DNA from 3 places in the Shewanella aegiceratis genome. Region 3 is predicted to be linked to each of the others. Evidence: predicted binding sites of a transcription regulator. Region 3 holds the regulator's gene; each other region holds the start of a gene.

Region 1 (5,871 bases), 790 kb from region 3:
GTTGAGTTTCACGCCTGGTATCGGGCAGAAGATGGACTGGATGCCATTCATGAGATCTCAGACTTTGTTAAACAGGATGGACGCTGGTTGTATACCCAGGGTGAGCAACTCTTGCCCAAATACCCTAAACGCAACGATCCCTGTGTCTGTCAGAGTGGTAAGAAGTTTAAACAGTGCTGTCTTAAATAGTAAGGCAGCGTAGAAAACCTATACTGCTGGGAAACTCATCTAAGATGGTCAGTTAGCTATCAGACTGGGCCATTAGACTGTGCTATCAGGCAGAGCCATTAGACACGTCAATAGGCAAGCAAGCTGACAGGCTCACGGCTAACTAGCTTACATCTCAAAAGCTATCGCGCTACTACCTATCAATGACTGACCGGCTATTGCCGCCAGATTAATGCAGCAGCGTCTCTGTATTGGCACGTAGGAACTGGCTGAACTCGGCTTCTCGCAGCGCCGGGCTATAGAGGAAACCTTGCGCCTGATGGCAGCTTAACGCCGACAGGAAAGATTCCTGCTCGGCAGTCTCGACCCCCTCGGCCGTCAGCGATAGATTGAGCGCCTTGGCCATGGCAATGATGGCACTGACGATCTCGCGACTCTCGCGGCTGACACTGAGATCTGAGATGAAAGATCTGTCTATCTTCAGCTTGGAGATGGGGAACTGCTTCAAATAACGCATCGAGCTGTAACCCGTACCAAAATCGTCGATGGCCAGCCCTACCCCTAACTCGGCCAGCTCCTTGCACAGATGGGTCGCATAGACCACATCTTCCATCAGCTCGGTCTCGGTGATCTCCAAAATCAGGGTGTTAGGTCGAATACGGTACCGAGTCACCAGTTGCCACACCTGATCATAGAGCTGAGTACTGAAAAACTGGCGCGCAGAGACATTCACATGCATGGAGAGGTTAATGTTATGGTGCTGCCACAGGTTAAGCTGGCGACATGCGGCCTCCAACACCCATTCGCCGATGGCCGCGATCATGCCGGTTTGCTCGGCGATATCGATAAAGGCACCGGGATAGAGAACCCCTTTCTTGGGATGATGCCAGCGGATCAACGCCTCGGCGCCAATATAGGCCTGACGGCCGAGATCTTTCAGGGGTTGGTAATAGAGCTCAAACTCACGATTCTTCAGCGCCGCCTGCAGATCCCGCTCAATCTGGGCATCTTCTTTGAACGACTTTAACAGGGCGTGATTAAAGATCTGTATCGCACTCCCCTGCTTCTTCTTGGCATACTGCACAGCAATATCGGCGCAGGTGAGCGCCGAAAAACCTGCCTCTAGCGCGTTTATCTCGACGACCGACAGTGCAGGTTTAGCCTCGAAAGCTTCGGCGCCCACCTGGACAGGCAAATTTAACTGGTGATAGAGACGCTTGATGACATAGTCCAGACTCTGCTCATCCTCGATACCCTCAAGCACCAAGGCAAACTCATCGCTGCCCACACGGGCCATCAGCTCGGCCTTCTTGACGCTGGCAAAGTGTTTGATGCGGCGAGCCACCTCGATCAGCAGGCTATCGCCCTTCTCATGGCCGTAGGTATCGTTGAAGCGCTTAAAGCCCCTGAGATCGATCAGCATCAGGTGACCACTGCGTAGCTTTTCCAATGCGCGATTGAAATAGCTACGGTTGTAGAGGCCGGTTAGCGAGCAGCGCCAAGCCAAACGCTCGAGCTCATTCTGCTGCACCAACTCTTCTGAACAATCTTCGGCGGTCACCAGGGCGTAGTGATTGCCCCTAGGGGTGGTAAAGGGGCGAACCCGATAACGCAGCCAGTAACTCTCACCATCTCGACGGGTCAATTGGGTATTTCCCTTGGCAATCTTACCCAGCTTGACTTGGGCCAGCACGGCGTCGGCCTGGACCGGCGACTGCTTAAAGAAATCCAGACAAGCTAAGGGTTGCCCCAAGATCTGCTTCTTAGGCACACCTGAGATGGCATGATGTGCGCCATTAACATATTCAATCTTATCTGTGGCCAGGTTGACCACCATGCTGATCTGCTCCGACTGTTCGATTGCCTTTAAAAACAGGCTCAGGCGCTCGTCTGTGTCGTAAGCTCGTTGCGTCGCCAGGGTCAATGCCAGCTGATCGGCCACCTGGGAAACGATATGGATCTCGCTCTCTGGCCATTCATGCAGCTGACCCGATTCGAGATAGAGCACCCCTTCGAGATGTCCATTGATACGAATTGCCACATCAAGATGCGAGACCACCTGATTTTCATTGAGGTAATCGACTAATTCGGCGACACGGCCATCATTTTCGACGTCGACCACGTCTATGGTGCGACTGCGTTTGAGCTGATCGAAATAACTGGGACATAGCGATTGCGCGGGGCGTGAAGCCGGGCCTTGCAAACTTGTATGAGCGATGAGCTCACAAGCCTGGCTGCCGGAAAACAGACAAACACCTATGTTGTCCACCTCGAGGGACTGACTGAGCAGGTCGCAGGCAAGCTCGGCCGTCTCTTTAAACAGGCCTTCTTGTTTTTGCGTCGAATTGACTATGGTTTCAAGCAGATGTTGAAATTGGCGCTTGGTCATAAAATCCTACTGCCGATAACCTTCTGCCGATAAAAGGTTACCGAGGTAAAAACCGCCAAAGGCGGTAACAACATAGATGTTATTGTTATTATTAAATGTTCAATTTGTGCACATTACACGAATAACTCGCTAATTAGCAAGCTAATCTCGATGGCGCTGCTAGAGACCGTGTTCGAGTTGGAAAATCATCTTCTCGGCGCTGTAGCCAAAGGTGAGGCGCAGCTCCTGGCCACCTTCTACTGCCTTGATCTCACTCTCAACACCCTCGAAACGCTGCTTAGCCGCCTGTGCCATGGCTTGCAACTCACTTTGGGCGTTCTCTCCATCACGTACCAGAGTCAGTACGGTATCAAACTCATCGATCACGGCGCCGATATCGGCATAGCTGCCACAATCGTTACAGGTATCGTTTACCAACTCTGATTGACCCTCTTGAATCTTTTTCATTTTGACCCTTAACCTTTTAACTGAAAATGCTCATAGCTATATATAGCAAAAGCCGAGCTACCGCACTTAAAACTAAGCCAAAATGTCTCCTAACGCACGTTGCCTGACGATCTGCTCGGTAAAATGCGGTAATTCCAAACTAGGTGCGTCGGCATCGAGTTCATTGTGAAAACGCGCCAGGGTAACGGGATCGCAGTTAGCCAGCACCTCTTGCATCGCCAGCGGATCCCGTCCTCTGTGGACTAAGGGTTCGGGACTCAGATATTGCTGCAGATGAAAACCGCTTAGCCCTGCCTGGTGAAACTGCTCGCTGTTGTCTCTGTCTTCACCCAGATGAAGTGCGCTGGTCAGCGCCTGTGGCTCGGGTAACTCAAATTGACGCTTGAGTTTTGTCTCAACATCGCTTGGCGCCTGATCCAGATGAAACTGCGCCATATCTCTGGCATCGTTTGACAACATGGCCAGCAGCAGACCAAATTCTCCCCGGCGATGATCGACTATCGCCTGGTTGAGTCGGGTCCCTAATTGATTCTCGTTGATGATCAACTGACTAGTTCGCATAAAAAAACATCAATAAAACAGCTCGTTGCTATTTAATCGACCACTTACGCCATAACTTTAGCAATTATTTTAAATTGGGACTTTACAGCGCCAAGGATTCTGACTACTATGGCCGCCGCAATTGAGGAGGGGTTCCCGAGTGGCCAAAGGGATCAGACTGTAAATCTGACGGCTCAGCCTTCGAAGGTTCGAATCCTTCTCCCTCCACCATTTGCCTACAATGTAATAAAGAGATACTCGTGGAGGGGTTCCCGAGTGGCCAAAGGGATCAGACTGTAAATCTGACGGCTCAGCCTTCGAAGGTTCGAATCCTTCTCCCTCCACCATCTTTATCTCATTAATACCTTGTGCTGCTGTACCAAAAAATATGGAGGGGTTCCCGAGTGGCCAAAGGGATCAGACTGTAAATCTGACGGCTCAGCCTTCGAAGGTTCGAATCCTTCTCCCTCCACCATTTTTTCTCCCGCGTTATCTCATCTCTCAGCTTTACCCTAAACCTCAGCTTTATCTTAAGACTTAGCTTCCCTGTTTGGTTTACCTATTGTTTTAAAGCGCATCTGTTTTTAAGCAAGACTAATTTCGTCCCGTTTGCTACCCACTGCAGCCTAGGGCTTAAGCAATTTTCCAGTCGCTCCTTTTTCCATCACTGCTTCTACCCTCAATGCTCGGTCGCATTTCTTTTCGATTTTCCTTTTCGTTATAAATTATTTCGTTAAGCTATAAGGTCTATCCGCTCAATAACCTCAGGAGCCACAATGGATCAATCTTGGGTCAACCAGGCCATCGCAAAGATCGAGGCTGATTATCAACGCAGTGCAGACACTCATCTGATCAAGCTGGAACTGCCCATGCTGCCCGGCATCGATATCTACCTAAAAGATGAAAGCACCCATCCCACAGGCAGCCTCAAGCATCGCCTGGCGCGCTCTCTGTTTCTCTACGCCCTGTGTAACGGCTGGATCACCCAAGATACGCCCATCATAGAGTCTTCATCCGGCAGTACTGCAGTATCAGAGGCCTACTTCGCACGCCTACTGGGTCTGCCCTTCATCGCCGTGATGCCCGCCTCTACCGCCAAGAAGAAGATCCAACAGATCGAGTTTTATGGTGGACGCTGCCATTTCGTCGAGCATTCGAGTCAGATCTACGCCGAGTCACAGCGCCTGGCCGACGAGCTATCGGGCCACTATATGGATCAGTTTACCTATGCAGAGCGAGCCACCGACTGGCGCGGTAACAACAATATCGCCAACTCCATCTTCGAGCAGATGCAAAGAGAGCCGCATCCAGTCCCCAGCTGGATCGTGATGAGCCCTGGCACCGGTGGTACCTCGGCCACCATAGGCCGCTATATTCGTTACCAGTGTGCCAAGACCAAGCTTTGTGTGGTGGACCCAGAAAATTCGGTATTCTACGACTATTACCATAGTGGCGATGCCAGTATCAGCTGCGCCGGCGCCAGCCGTATCGAAGGCATAGGCCGGCCGCGGGCAGAGCCCTCTTTTATCCCCGGGGTTGTCGACCATATGGTCAAGATTGATGATAGCGCATCGATCGCCACCATCTATTGGTTAGAGACGCTGATCGGCCGCAAGGCAGGCCCCTCGACCGGCACCAACCTCTATGGCGCGCTGCAACTTGCCAGCGAGATGCTTGCCAACGGCCAAACCGGCTCCATCGTGACCCTGCTATGCGACTCGGGAGATCGTTATCTCGATACCTACTACGACAAGCAATGGGTAGATGAGCATATTGGCGATATCACGGAATATCAGACCAAGCTAGCGGCCTTTAACGAGTCGGGGCATTTGGAATAGCCAGTTCTATCTTTTCGGCTCTCGAGCAAGGACTTTAGAGAAGAGAAGATAAGCAAGCTTAATGAGTCATCAACAAAAACGGCGCCTTTAACTGTTTACTCCCGGTTGGCGCCGTTTTTTTATGTAAATATAAGTATCCCTGATGCTCAATCGATATTCAGATATTTATGGGTCTGAATAGAGAGGCGCCAGTTGCGCTCGATGCAGACCTTCATCGCCAACTCGGTGGCGCGGGGCTTCTGGCTAATCGGCTGAAGGCAGATGGTCTTGCCAAGGGTGTCTATGCCTTTGAGCAGCTCGTCGAGTTCCTCGATGTGGGAGGCCTTGGCGACCGGGTGTTTGATCTCATCGGCGCGTTCCAGCGCCTGCTCTAACACCTTATATCCGCCCTTCATGTTGATCTTAGGCGACACCGTCACCCAGGCACGAGGGTCCACTAACACATCGAAGGTCCCGCTTGTCTCAATTTGACACTGCATGCCGGCATCG
Region 2 (5,871 bases), 1.7 Mb from region 3:
TCGGCCTGTGCCAGCACAGGGTATTTCGTAATATCCAAACTCATAGCGAGATTCTTTGGCTCTTTATTATACTCTTCGCTCTATGATGAAACGGGCGAATTCGGCAATTAACTGGCTATTGTATGGTAATTTAGCCAGCGCTGATAGGGCGTCTTCGATCAAACTTTTCGCAGTCGCTTGGGCCCCGGATAAACCGAGTAGTTTCGGATAGGTACTCTTGTTCGATTCGCAGTCCGAGCCCTGGGGCTTACCCAGCTCTTCTGTGCTGGCGATGATGTCCAGCACGTCGTCTTGTACCTGGAAGGCGAGGCCGATGGCGTCGGCAAATGTTAACAGATGGCTCGCTTGCTCATCTGTGACCTTGGCAGCAATGATAGGTAATTCTACTGCACAGCGAATCAAGGCGCCGGTTTTTAATCTGTGTAACCGCTTTAAGGTCTCGAGATCTATCTGTCTGTCGGTGGCGTTAAGATCCATCGCCTGACCACCACACATGCCGCTGTAGCCAGACGCCTTGGCGAGGGCGCGCACCATGGCCAGTTGTTGACTGGCACTCAGCTCGCCGCCTTCCTGGCTGATGATCTCGAAGGCCAAAGTTTGCAGGGCATCGCCGGCCAGGATGGCGGTGGCCTCATTAAAGGCGATATGCACTGTCGGCTGGCCGCGGCGCAGGGCGTCGTCGTCCATGGCCGGGAGATCGTCGTGGATCAGCGAGTAGGCATGAATACATTCGATGGCGGCAGCGCAGGCATCTAGCCTTTCCAGTGGTACACCCAGCATCTCGCCCACGGCGTAGACCAGAAAGGGGCGGATACGTTTGCCGCCAATCAGAGCGCCGTGTTCCATGGCGGCCTTGAGTTGTGGCTCGGTATCGTCTTGTGCGTTGATAAAATGGCGCAGCTGGCCGTCGACGCGCTGCTGGTATCGCGTTATCGCTTCGTTTAGCAATTATTCGCCCTCTGGCAGATAGGGTTGCAAGCTGGGTTGATCTTGTTCCTGGGTCAAGATAGAGACTTTCTGTTGGGCCTGTTCGAGTTTGCCTTGGCTGTTTCTGACCAGATTGATGCCGCGCTCAAATTGTTTGAGGGCGTCATCCAGAGAGACATCGCCCTGCTCCAGGCTGGTGACGATGTTTTCTAATTCTGTGAGTGACTCTTCGAAGGTCAGGTTTTCAGGTTTTTTGGCCACGGTGATTTTCCCAAGAATTTAGCGACAGACAAAGTATCTCAGTCGACCCTAGGGGTCAAATTGCGCTGTCGTATATTTGTGCAATAGCACGCTTTAAGGAGGTTTTTTTATAAAAAATTGAATTTGTAGCTAAACTTGCGTGTAAGCTGTCCGATAATTGAATTAGAACAATACTCAATTTTGTCAGATATTATATCGTAAACTCCCGTATGCGGTTAGGCGAATTCCCGTCTAATTGACGACTTTTGTGTCGTCGTCCAGGTCCTGGGAGATGCCTTTCGTTGCAAGAGTGAGTAGAGTAGAGACCTGTCTCGAGATGATTATGGTGTTGACTGAGAGCTTGATCCCGAGATCAAGATATTAGCAACGGCCGATACTGTAAATGAGGAAGAGTTGTGGATTTAGCGACCCTGATAGGCCTGATAGGTGCATTTGGTTTTATTATCGGAGCTATGGTCAGCAGTGGCGGTATCGCCATCTTTGTTGACGTGCCCTCTGTGCTTATCGTGATGATAGGCTCTCTGTTTGTGGTGATGATGAAATTTAACCTCAAACAGTTCCTCGGTGCGGTTAAGATCGCCGCAAAAGCCTTTATGTTCAAGATAGATAAGCCGGACGAGTTGATCGAGCAGTCGGTCACCATGGCCGATGCCGCTCGTAAGGGGGGCTTTCTGGCTCTGGAAGAGGCGGAGATCAGCAACAGCTTCATGCAGAAGGCGGTCGACATGCTGGTGGACGGCCATGACGGCGAGGTGGTGCGCGAAGCCTTGGAGAAGGATATTGCCCTCACCGAAGAGCGGCATAAGACGGGGATCAGTATCTTTAAGGCGCTGGGTGATGTAGCACCTGCCATGGGGATGATAGGTACCCTTATCGGTCTGGTTGCTATGCTGTCTAACATGGATGACCCTAAGTCTATCGGCCCCGCCATGGCGGTGGCCTTGTTGACTACACTCTATGGCGCCGTGATTGCCAACATGATCGCCTTGCCGATCGCCGATAAGCTCTCGCTGCGCATGGGCGAAGAGATGCTCAACCGCAACCTGATCATGGATGCGGTACTCGCCATTCAAGACGGCCAAAACCCCAGGGTTATCGAGGGTTTCTTGAAGAACTATCTCTCGGAGAAACAGCGAAATATAGACACGACGGACGGGGAATAGCCAGATGGCTAAGAAGGTCAAATGCGATTGCCCTCCTGCCGGGGCGCCGATGTGGTTGGCAACCTTTGCCGACCTTATGTCGCTATTGATGTGTTTCTTCGTATTGCTGCTCGCCTTCTCCGAGATGGACGTGATGAAGTTCAAGCAGATCGCCGGGTCGATGAAGTATGCCTTCGGTGTGCAGAACAAGGTTGAAGTCAAAGATATTCCCAAGGGCACCTCGGTGATCGCACTGGAGTTTCGCCCCGGTAAGCCAGAACCTACCCCCATCGAGATCATCAATCAACAGACTAACGAGATGACCGAGCCCACCATAGAGGTGCAGGCAGGTGAAGACGACAGCGCCGGCGGCGTGCAGCAGCAGCGCGGTGAGCAGCGCGGCGGCGAGGCGTCATCCACCGCTCAGGAAGAGGCGGATGCCGAGGCCCAAGCCAAGCAGGAGAAACAAGACGCCGCGTCACAGGATCAGATCAACGATCAGGTGAAGAAGATGGCCCAGGAGCTCAATAAGGAGATCGTCGATGGGGCGATCGAGATTGAGTCCTTGGGGCAGCAGATCATCATACGTATCCGAGAGAAGGGGGCCTTCTCATCGGGCTCTGGTTTCTTACAGCCTAGGTTTAAGCCGGTGATCCGCCGTGTGGGCGAGCTGCTCAAGGATGTGCCGGGGATCATTACCGTATCCGGTCACACGGATGATATGAATATCAGCAACGAACTCTATAGCTCCAACTGGGATCTCTCCAGTAAACGCGCCGTGGCCGTGGCCCATGAGCTGGTGCGTGTGCCGGGCTTTGACCAGCAGCGGATGAAGGTGGTGGGCATGGCCAGCACGGCGCCGTTGGTGCCGAACGATTCGGCAGCCAACCGCGCCCGAAATCGCCGGGTCGAAATTGCCATCGAGCAGGGCAAGCCGAAGGAGTCAGACGAGATTCAAGTGGAGCAGTAGCCTGTCTATTTAGGTCTTAACTTAAGGCAAACAGTTTCAGATAAGGCGTCCACACCAGTGGACGCTTTTCATTTCTACCAGCCTATCCTCAGCCACTCTCTTCGGAGCGGATTATCCTAAGCTGAATAAATATTGCGCACATTAAGGGGATGTGGGCAGAAAATCCCTGCCGAGTCGCTGATTTATGGGCATTTGTGCACCGGGCTTGGTATAATGGCAAGATTGCTGTTTAAAATTATTCCCGCGGAACGCCCATGAAATTTATCGTAAAACTCTTTCCTGAAATCATGATGAAAAGCAAACCGGTAAGAATGCGTTTTACCAAGATGCTTGAAACCAATATCCGAAACGTGCTGCGCAAGGTCGATGAAGAGGCCAGAGTGCAGCGCCAGTGGGATAAGATCATGGTCAGGGTGCCAGAAGACAAGCCAGAGATGATTGAGCGTTATGCCGAACGTCTCGCCTGTATTCCGGGTATCGCCCATGTGCTGCAGGTGCGTGAGAGCACCTTCGAGTCGGTGGACGATATCTACCAGCAGACGCTGGCACTCTACAAAGAGGAATTGGCCGGTAAGACTTTCTGTGTGCGGGTAAAGCGCAGCGGTAAGCATGAGTTCAACTCTATCGAGGTAGAGCGCTACGTGGGCGGTGGACTCAACCAGTTTACCGAGGCGGCCGGTGTCAGACTGAAGAACCCTGACATGACGGTAAACCTTGAGATAGACAACGAACATCTTTATCTGGTGGAGAAACGCATCGACGGCTTGGGCGGTTTCCCTATGGCGACCCAGGAAGATGTGCTGTCGCTGATCTCGGGTGGTTTCGACTCAGGTGTCTCCAGCTTCCAGTTTATCAAGCGCGGCTCTCGTACCCATTACTGCTTCTTTAACCTAGGCGGCGACCAACACGAGATAGGTGTGAAGCAGGTGGCCTATCATCTGTGGCAGAAGTACGGCGAGTCTCATAAGGTGAAATTTATCTCTGTGCCGTTCGATCCTGTGGTGCAGGAGATCCTGGAGAAGATAGATAACGGCCAGATGGGCGTTATCCTCAAGCGCATGATGATGCGCGCCGCCAGCCGTATCGCCGAGAAGATGGGCATTCAGGCGCTGGTGACGGGTGAGGCCATGGGGCAGGTGTCCAGCCAGACCCTGACCAACCTGAATGTGATCGACCGCAGCACCGACATGCTGATTCTGCGTCCGCTGATCGTGATGGATAAGCAAGATATTATCAACATGAGCCGCGAGATCGGCACCGAAGACTTTGCCAAGTCGATCCCTGAATATTGCGGCGTGATCTCACAGAAGCCGACGGTGAAGGCGGTTATGGGTAAGATCCTCGCCGAGGAGGAGAAGTTCTCCGAAGACTTGATCGACCGTGTGGTGGAAGCCGCCGAGGTGATCGATATTCGCGACATCGCCGTCAGCATGGATACCAAGATCACCGAGACTGAGACTGTCGATGCGGTATCCGGTGGTGAGGTTGTGGTTGATATCCGCTCGCCAGAAGAGGAGGAGCAGAGCCCGCTTGACCTTAATGGTATCGAGGTGAAGTGTATTCCTTTCTTCAAGTTGGCGACTCAGTTTGCCGATCTCGATAAAGAGAAGACCTATCTGCTCTACTGCGACAGAGGCGTCATGAGCAAGCTACAGGCGCTCTACCTGCAGGAGCAGGGTTATCACAACGTGAAGGTCTATCGCCCCGCATAATGGCTTTAAGTGGCTCTCTTTAGAGGGCCAAGTATTAGAAAGCTAAGTATTTAGAAAGCTAAGTATTAGAGAGCTAAGTATTAGAAAGCTAAGTATTAGAAAGCCAAGCATTCGAGATTAAGGCTGCCTTCGGGCGGCCTTTTTTATGGGTTGTTTCTATGGAGAACTTTCACGCTTCGAGGTATAAAGCCTTGGATCTGTTTAGCTTCTCACGTAACGTATCTGGCAAGTCGCTCTCGCCTTTACTGCAAGAGATGGGGTAGCTGTGTTGGTGGACGTTAAGCTCGCGGGCATAAAAAAGCCGCATCATAAGACGCGGCTTGTTGCTTAGTGTTTGCAGCTGGCTATTGCTTACAGCTGGCTATCGTTAACTGCCGACTGGCGATTACTCGGCGCGCTGGGCGCTGACGCTGGTGTCCGCCTGCTCGTCTTTCTGAGCAACCAGAATGGCGTTAAGATCTTCATTCAGATCTTGTTGCATCTGCTCTAGGCCTTCGGCCAGTTGTGCGCTGATGGCGGCATGCAGGTCTGTGGTATCGATAACGATTTCATCGGCAGTGGCAGCGGTTGAGGCTGAGAGCAGTGCGATGGCAAATACAGTTTTAAAGTTAATCATAGTGGTCGCCTCCGGGCGGCATATCTTGGGGTGTCAGACACTCCCCAAATACGTCGTAGAGGCTGTCTAACTTCAATCATTTCGTTGGCGCAAAATTTAACCAAAACCCCTTCCCTTTACAAACGATAAAATGTAACAATACGGATTAGAAAAACTAATTAAAATGTGAGACAAGGATCACTATGTCGAGACGTTTACCTCCATTGAATGCGGTGAAGGCTTTCGAGGCAGCAGCCCGTCATT
Region 3 (5,871 bases):
CCGAATATCGAACCTAGCCTTGCCGAGAGGATGCAAAAGTCGTTACTCGACGCATCCCAGCGTCAGGAGATGGTGGGCCAACCAGCCATCCTACTGACATCGGGTATGTTACGTTCGACGCTGTCGCGTTTTGTTAAACATACGATTCCAAATCTGCGGGTGATCTCTTACCAAGAGGTACCCGATGAAAAACAAATTCGCATCGTATCAGCGGTCGGCCAGTAGAGGGTATTTAAGTGAAAATAAAACGTTTTTTAGCAAAAGATATGCGCTCTGCATTGGCCCAGGTGAAAGAGACATTAGGTTCGGATGCGGTGATCATGTCGAACAAGAAAGTTACCGGCGGTATCGAGATCGTCGCCGCGGTAGACTACGATGAGCCTAAGCCGAGCGTGGCGAAAAATGATGCCGCGCCTTTGTCACCCAGCTTTCTCGATCTGGCCGAGGAGAAGGTTTCTATCGGTCGTCAGCCCATTAAGACAGAGTCAAAAAAACAGCCATCACCCGTGGCCGATTCGCTGCAAGCGCTGCTCGAGCGTCAACAAAATCGCGTCAGTCAGCAATTAAGTCAATCGAATGAAGCACTCGAGATGCCTGCCTGGGCCCAGGGATTGAAGGCGCCAAGCGATGAAATAGCCGCGCCTAATATGCATGGCGGCATGCAGGCTAATACCCATGCCAATACACATGAGAGCCAGAATTTTAACCGTGCCAAACGCGATAAGAGCGCGTCAGCTAGCGAGCTCGAGTCTATGCGTGAGGAGTTGGCATCACTTCGCAACCTACTGACGCATCAGGTGACATCACTGCTGACCGAGCAGAAGAGCCGCTTGGATCCTGTGGGTGCCATGTTAGAGAGCCGCCTGCTGGACGCCGAGTTTAGCCCAGAGGTCGCCGCCAAGTTATCGGCTCTTAGTGAGCACTATGTACCGGCGGATCTGGTAAAGGCCTTGCCACGCAGCTTGGCGAACATGCTCGACAATCAAGGGGATGACATTGTTCGTCAGGGCGGTGTGGTCGCCTTCGTGGGCCCAACCGGTGTGGGTAAGACGACGAGTGTCGCAAAATTAGCCGCTCGATTCGCCGCGCAGCATGGTTCAGATCAAGTTGCGCTCATTACAACGGATCATTATCGCATTGGAGCCTATGAGCAGCTGGCAACCTATGGCAAAATAATGGGGTGCCCGGTCAAGCAAGCTCATGATCTCAATGAGTTGGAACAAATTCTTTATCAGTTCCGCAATCGCAAGCTAGTATTGATAGATACGGCGGGCATGGGACAGAGAGATGTGAGATTGTTCCAGCAACTTGATAATTTAACTGCAAATAGCAGATTACCTATTCGTAGTTATCTGGTACTGTCATCTACAAGTCAAAGAAGAGTGCTTGAAGATGCCGTCGCGCAGTTTACCCGGATTCCATTATCCGGCGCGATTTTGACCAAATTAGATGAATCAGTGGCCTTGGCACCGGCGTTGAGTGTGTTGATTCAAAGTGGATTACCTTTGAGTTATGTCACCGATGGACAAAGAGTGCCAGAAGATATGCAAGTAGCCGACACCTTAGCCTTAGCCAACAAGGCCCTGTCGGTACTCGAAAAGAAAGTGCAACCAATACAGAATAACGAAAGGTCATATGAACAGGCCTACGCATTTGAGTAATATAATGAGTCGGGATCAAGCAAGCGGTTTACGTATGATGAATCAACCATATAACGAAAAAGTAAAAGTAATTGCCGTAACCGGTGGTAAGGGTGGCGTAGGTAAAACCAGCGTATCGATCAATACCGCCGTCTCCCTGGCCGAGAAGGGCAAGCGTGTGCTTGTGCTCGATGCCGACTTGGGCCTGGCCAACGTCGATGTCATGTTGGGCCTGAGAGCCGAGCGCAATCTCTCCCACGTATTATCTGGCGATGCCGACCTTGACGATATTATCGTACGCGGTCCTAAGGGGATTGGCATTATTCCAGCTACCTCTGGCACCCAGGCAATGGTCGAGCTGACACCGGCCCAGCATGCGGGCCTGATCCGTGCCTTTAGCGAGATGAAGACCCAGTTTGATATTCTGGTGGTCGATACCGCGGCAGGTATCTCAGACATGGTGCTCAGCTTCTCTCGCGCTTCTCAAGATGTGTTGGTTGTGGTGTGCGACGAGCCGACCTCTATTACCGATGCCTATGCTTTGATTAAGATTCTTAGCCGTGAGCACGGTGTATTCAGGTTTAAGATTGTGGCAAATATGGTCAGAAGTTTGCGAGAAGGGATGGAGTTGTTTGCTAAACTTAGCAAGGTAACCGACCGTTTTCTCGACGTGGCCCTGGAGCTGGTTGCGACTATCCCCTTCGATGAAAACCTTCGCAAATCAGTTCGTAAACAAAAGTTGATCGTCGAGGCATTTCCTAAGTCGCCGGCGTCAATTGCTTATCACGGCCTAGCGAATAAGATTATAAGCTGGCCAGTGCCACAACAACCGGGCGGACACCTGGAGTTCTTTGTAGAGCGATTGGTTCAACGTCCCGAATATCAAGAGGATCGTACGAGTGAGTAAAGCCGCTGCGTATACTTGTTTAGATAACAAAGCTTCTATTGTCGAACAGTATGCACCGTTGGTAAAAAGGATTGCTCACCATTTACTCGCTCGTCTACCCGCATCGGTGCAATTGGATGATCTGTTACAAGCAGGTATGATGGGCCTGCTTGAAGCCTCGGCCAAGTTCGATGGCAGCAAGGGCGCCAAGTTTGAAACCTTCGCCGGTATACGAATTCGCGGCTCTATGCTCGACGAAATTAGGCGAGGAGACTGGGTGCCCAGGTCGGTTCACCGTAATCAGCGACGCATAGCCCAGGTGATTGACGAGCTAGAACAAGAACTTGGACGTGACGCAAAAGACAATGAAATTGCGGATCGACTTGATATGACGCTCGATGAGTACCATCATATTCTTAATGATGTTTCTGTCGGGAAAGTAGTTGGAATTGAAGATCTTGGTGTATCGGTCGATGTAGTAAGACAGGAAGACGATCATCAGGACGACGCATTTGAGTCACTGGCAGAGACACAGTTCCACGAGGCCCTCGTCGAGGCGATTAAATTACTGCCAGAAAGAGATGGATTAGTTTTGTCGTTATATTATGACGAAGCATTAAATTTAAAAGAGATCGGTGCCGTACTTGATGTCAGCGAATCCCGAGTTAGCCAGATACACAGCCAGGCGATGCTCAGACTCAAAGCTAAACTCAAGCATTGGACCAAAATATAACGATTACATGAGCAATATAAAAACAGCTCCGCGGAGGAAACCTTGGACAAGAATATGAAGATTCTCGTTGTTGACGACTTCTCAACAATGAGACGCATCATCAAGAACTTGTTGAGAGACTTGGGTTTTAATAACACTCAGGAAGCAGATGACGGTTCGACAGCCTTGCCTATGTTGCAAAAAGGCGATTTTGACTTTGTCGTGACCGATTGGAATATGCCTGGCATGCAGGGGATCGACCTGTTAAAGGCTATCCGTGCTGATGACAACCTGAAGCACATTCCTGTGTTGATGGTGACTGCGGAAGCGAAAAGGGAACAGATCATTGCAGCGGCGCAGGCCGGTGTGAATGGCTATGTGGTGAAACCTTTTACTGCGGCGACATTGAAAGAGAAGTTAGACAAAATTTTCGAACGACTCGGTTAATCAAGGTTGAGCTATGCAGGCAGAAACTTCAGGGCTGATCAATCTAGCACAGGCCAAGCAACTCGTTGATCTGCTAGAGGCGGGTCAACAAGAGATGGCCGATGAGCTAGTTCGCGATATCGCCAGCCCGATTCAGAAAGAGCTGTTTGACGAGGTGGGTCGCCTAACCCGTCAGCTTCACAGTGCCATAGTGGACTTTCAGGTGGACGGTCGCCTCGTGGAGCTGGCCAATAGCGAAATTCCCGATGCCAAAGAGCGCCTCAATTATGTCATCGACATGACGGAACAGGCCGCTAATAAAACCATGGACGCTGTCGAAGAGTCTCTGCCTCTTGCAGATGCCCTTACCATGAACGTACAGGCCGTTAAGCCTTCCTGGGATCGCCTAATGCGTCGCGATATTCAGCTGCACGAATTCAAGGCGCTCTGCCATGACGTTCAGCAGTTCATCGAGCGCAGCGAATCCGATTCCAATCGTTTGAAAGAGTTACTCAACAACATACTACTGGCCCAGGACTTCCAAGATCTGACCGGACAGATGATCCGCCGGGTGATCGAGCTGGTGCGAGAGGTTGAGAGTAATCTGGTCTCTATGTTGACCGTATTTGGCGAGCAGCCCATCACGGATAAACCCCGTGCATCAGAGAAGTGTGTCGAAGCTGAAGGTCCTATTATGAACGCTGATCAGCGTGATGATGTCGTGACAGGGCAAGATGAAGTCGATGACTTGCTGTCGAGTCTAGGTTTCTAAGTAGGAGTCATATGAATGTCCTTTGATGTTGATGAAGAGATACTGCAGGACTTTTTGATTGAAGCGGGCGAGATCCTTGAGCTTCTCTCTGAACAGCTGGTGGCGTTAGAGAATAACCCCGACGACACCGAACTACTCAATGCCATCTTCCGTGGATTCCATACCGTTAAAGGCGGCGCCGGCTTCCTGAGTTTGACGCCCATGGTGGATGTTTGTCACGAAGCGGAAAACACCTTCGACCTGTTACGCACGGGTAAGCGTAGCGTTTCTGCCGAGCTGATGGATATCATCCTGCAGGCCGTCGACACCATCAACTCTATGTTTGCCGAGACCCAGGCGGGTGTCGAGCAAAGCCCTGCCGATGAAGGCCTGTTAGCTAACCTTAAATTATTGAGCTCTGGTGGCTTATTGCCATCTGAGCAGGGCGGAGCATCAGTTGAAGCCGTTGCAGATACGCCGGTTGAAGCAGCTATCGAAACACCAGCAGACGACGGTTTAGAGCTATTTGATATGCCGCTCGATGACGGTGTCGAACTGTTCGACGAGCCGGTAAGCGATACGCCCCTGACCTCTATCGCCGGAGAAGGTGATATAGATGAGATCGATGAATCTGAATTCGAAGCCCTGCTCGATGCCCTTCATGGCAGCGGTAAGGGGCCATCAAGTACGGCGCCAGCAGGTGCGGCGCCGATTCAGGCGAGCGACAGCGATGACATCACAGACGATGAGTTCGAGTCGCTGCTCGATGAACTGCATGGCTCGGGTAAGTTCCAGGCCCCTTCGGCTCCTATTGCCAAGGTGCCAGAGCCAACCTCGCCGCCGGTGGATGCCGATGAGATCACCGACGATGAATTTGAAAAGCTGCTCGATGAGCTGCATGGCGCCGGTGCAGGCCCTGGCAGTGAGACAAGTAAACCAGTAGCTCCAGCCGCTAAGGCACCAGCAGCGCCTGCGCCGGATAAAGTCGCCGCCCCTGCGCCAAGTAATGTTAAGGCTCAGAGCGTGAAGGCACAGCCCGTTGAGGCGCCAGCTCCTAAGCCTGTGGTGAAAGAGAAAGCCGCGGCCAAGGCGCCGGCAACTAATATGCCTCAGGCGGAAACCACAGTGCGCGTCGATACCGCGCGCTTGGATCAGATCATGAACATGGTCGGTGAGCTGGTATTGGTGCGTAACCGCTTGCTTAGCCTAGGGATCTCCCGCGATGATGAGGATATGTCTAAGGCGCTGGCGAACCTGGATCTGGTGACCGCCGATCTCCAGGGCGCGGTGATGAAGACGCGCATGCAACCGATCAAGAAGGTCTTCGGTCGCTTCCCTCGCGTGGTGCGGGATCTGGCGCGCAGCCTGAATAAAGAGATCGATCTTCGCATGATAGGTGAAGATACGGATCTGGATAAAAACCTGGTGGAAGCTCTTGCGGATCCTTTGGTTCACT

Evidence for each region. The regulator FliA, encoded in region 3, starts transcription of late flagellar genes. The targets are predictions, from matches to a motif close to CTAAAGNTNNNNNNNNNNNNGCCGATA.
Region 1: a site for FliA is predicted at 3,600-3,626, ahead of K0H80_RS10455 (VC2046/SO_2500 family protein). Genes of this name have one in related genera too.
Region 2: a site for FliA is predicted at 1,318-1,344, ahead of pomA (flagellar motor protein PomA). Genes of this name have one in related genera too.

What each region holds. Positions count from the first base shown of each region.
Region 1 is NZ_CP080416.1:2,331,700-2,337,570, forward strand. Features, by position in the region: gene K0H80_RS10440 (YchJ family protein) at 1-189, shown strand, start outside; gene K0H80_RS10445 (sensor domain-containing phosphodiesterase) at 398-2,557, opposite strand; gene K0H80_RS10450 (DUF406 family protein) at 2,717-3,004, opposite strand; gene K0H80_RS10455 (VC2046/SO_2500 family protein) at 3,077-3,565, opposite strand; tRNA gene K0H80_RS10460 (tRNA-Tyr) at 3,691-3,775, shown strand; tRNA gene K0H80_RS10465 (tRNA-Tyr) at 3,807-3,891, shown strand; tRNA gene K0H80_RS10470 (tRNA-Tyr) at 3,935-4,019, shown strand; gene K0H80_RS10475 (PLP-dependent cysteine synthase family protein) at 4,321-5,382, shown strand; gene queE (7-carboxy-7-deazaguanine synthase QueE) at 5,529-5,871, opposite strand, start outside.
Region 2 is NZ_CP080416.1:3,225,528-3,231,398, reverse strand. Features, by position in the region: gene dxs (1-deoxy-D-xylulose-5-phosphate synthase) at 1-44, opposite strand, end outside; gene ispA ((2E,6E)-farnesyl diphosphate synthase) at 67-948, opposite strand; gene xseB (exodeoxyribonuclease VII small subunit) at 949-1,188, opposite strand; gene pomA (flagellar motor protein PomA) at 1,584-2,351, shown strand; gene K0H80_RS14120 (flagellar motor protein MotB) at 2,356-3,300, shown strand; gene thiI (tRNA uracil 4-sulfurtransferase ThiI) at 3,555-5,012, shown strand; gene K0H80_RS14110 (hypothetical protein) at 5,398-5,628, opposite strand; gene K0H80_RS14105 (transcriptional regulator GcvA) at 5,811-5,871, shown strand, end outside.
Region 3 is NZ_CP080416.1:1,540,346-1,546,216, forward strand. Features, by position in the region: gene flhA (flagellar biosynthesis protein FlhA) at 1-225, shown strand, start outside; gene flhF (flagellar biosynthesis GTPase FlhF) at 237-1,661, shown strand; gene K0H80_RS06875 (MinD/ParA family protein) at 1,666-2,547, shown strand; gene K0H80_RS06880 (RNA polymerase sigma factor FliA) at 2,540-3,259, shown strand; gene cheY (chemotaxis response regulator CheY) at 3,302-3,685, shown strand; gene K0H80_RS06890 (protein phosphatase CheZ) at 3,699-4,436, shown strand; gene K0H80_RS06895 (chemotaxis protein CheA) at 4,452-5,871, shown strand, end outside.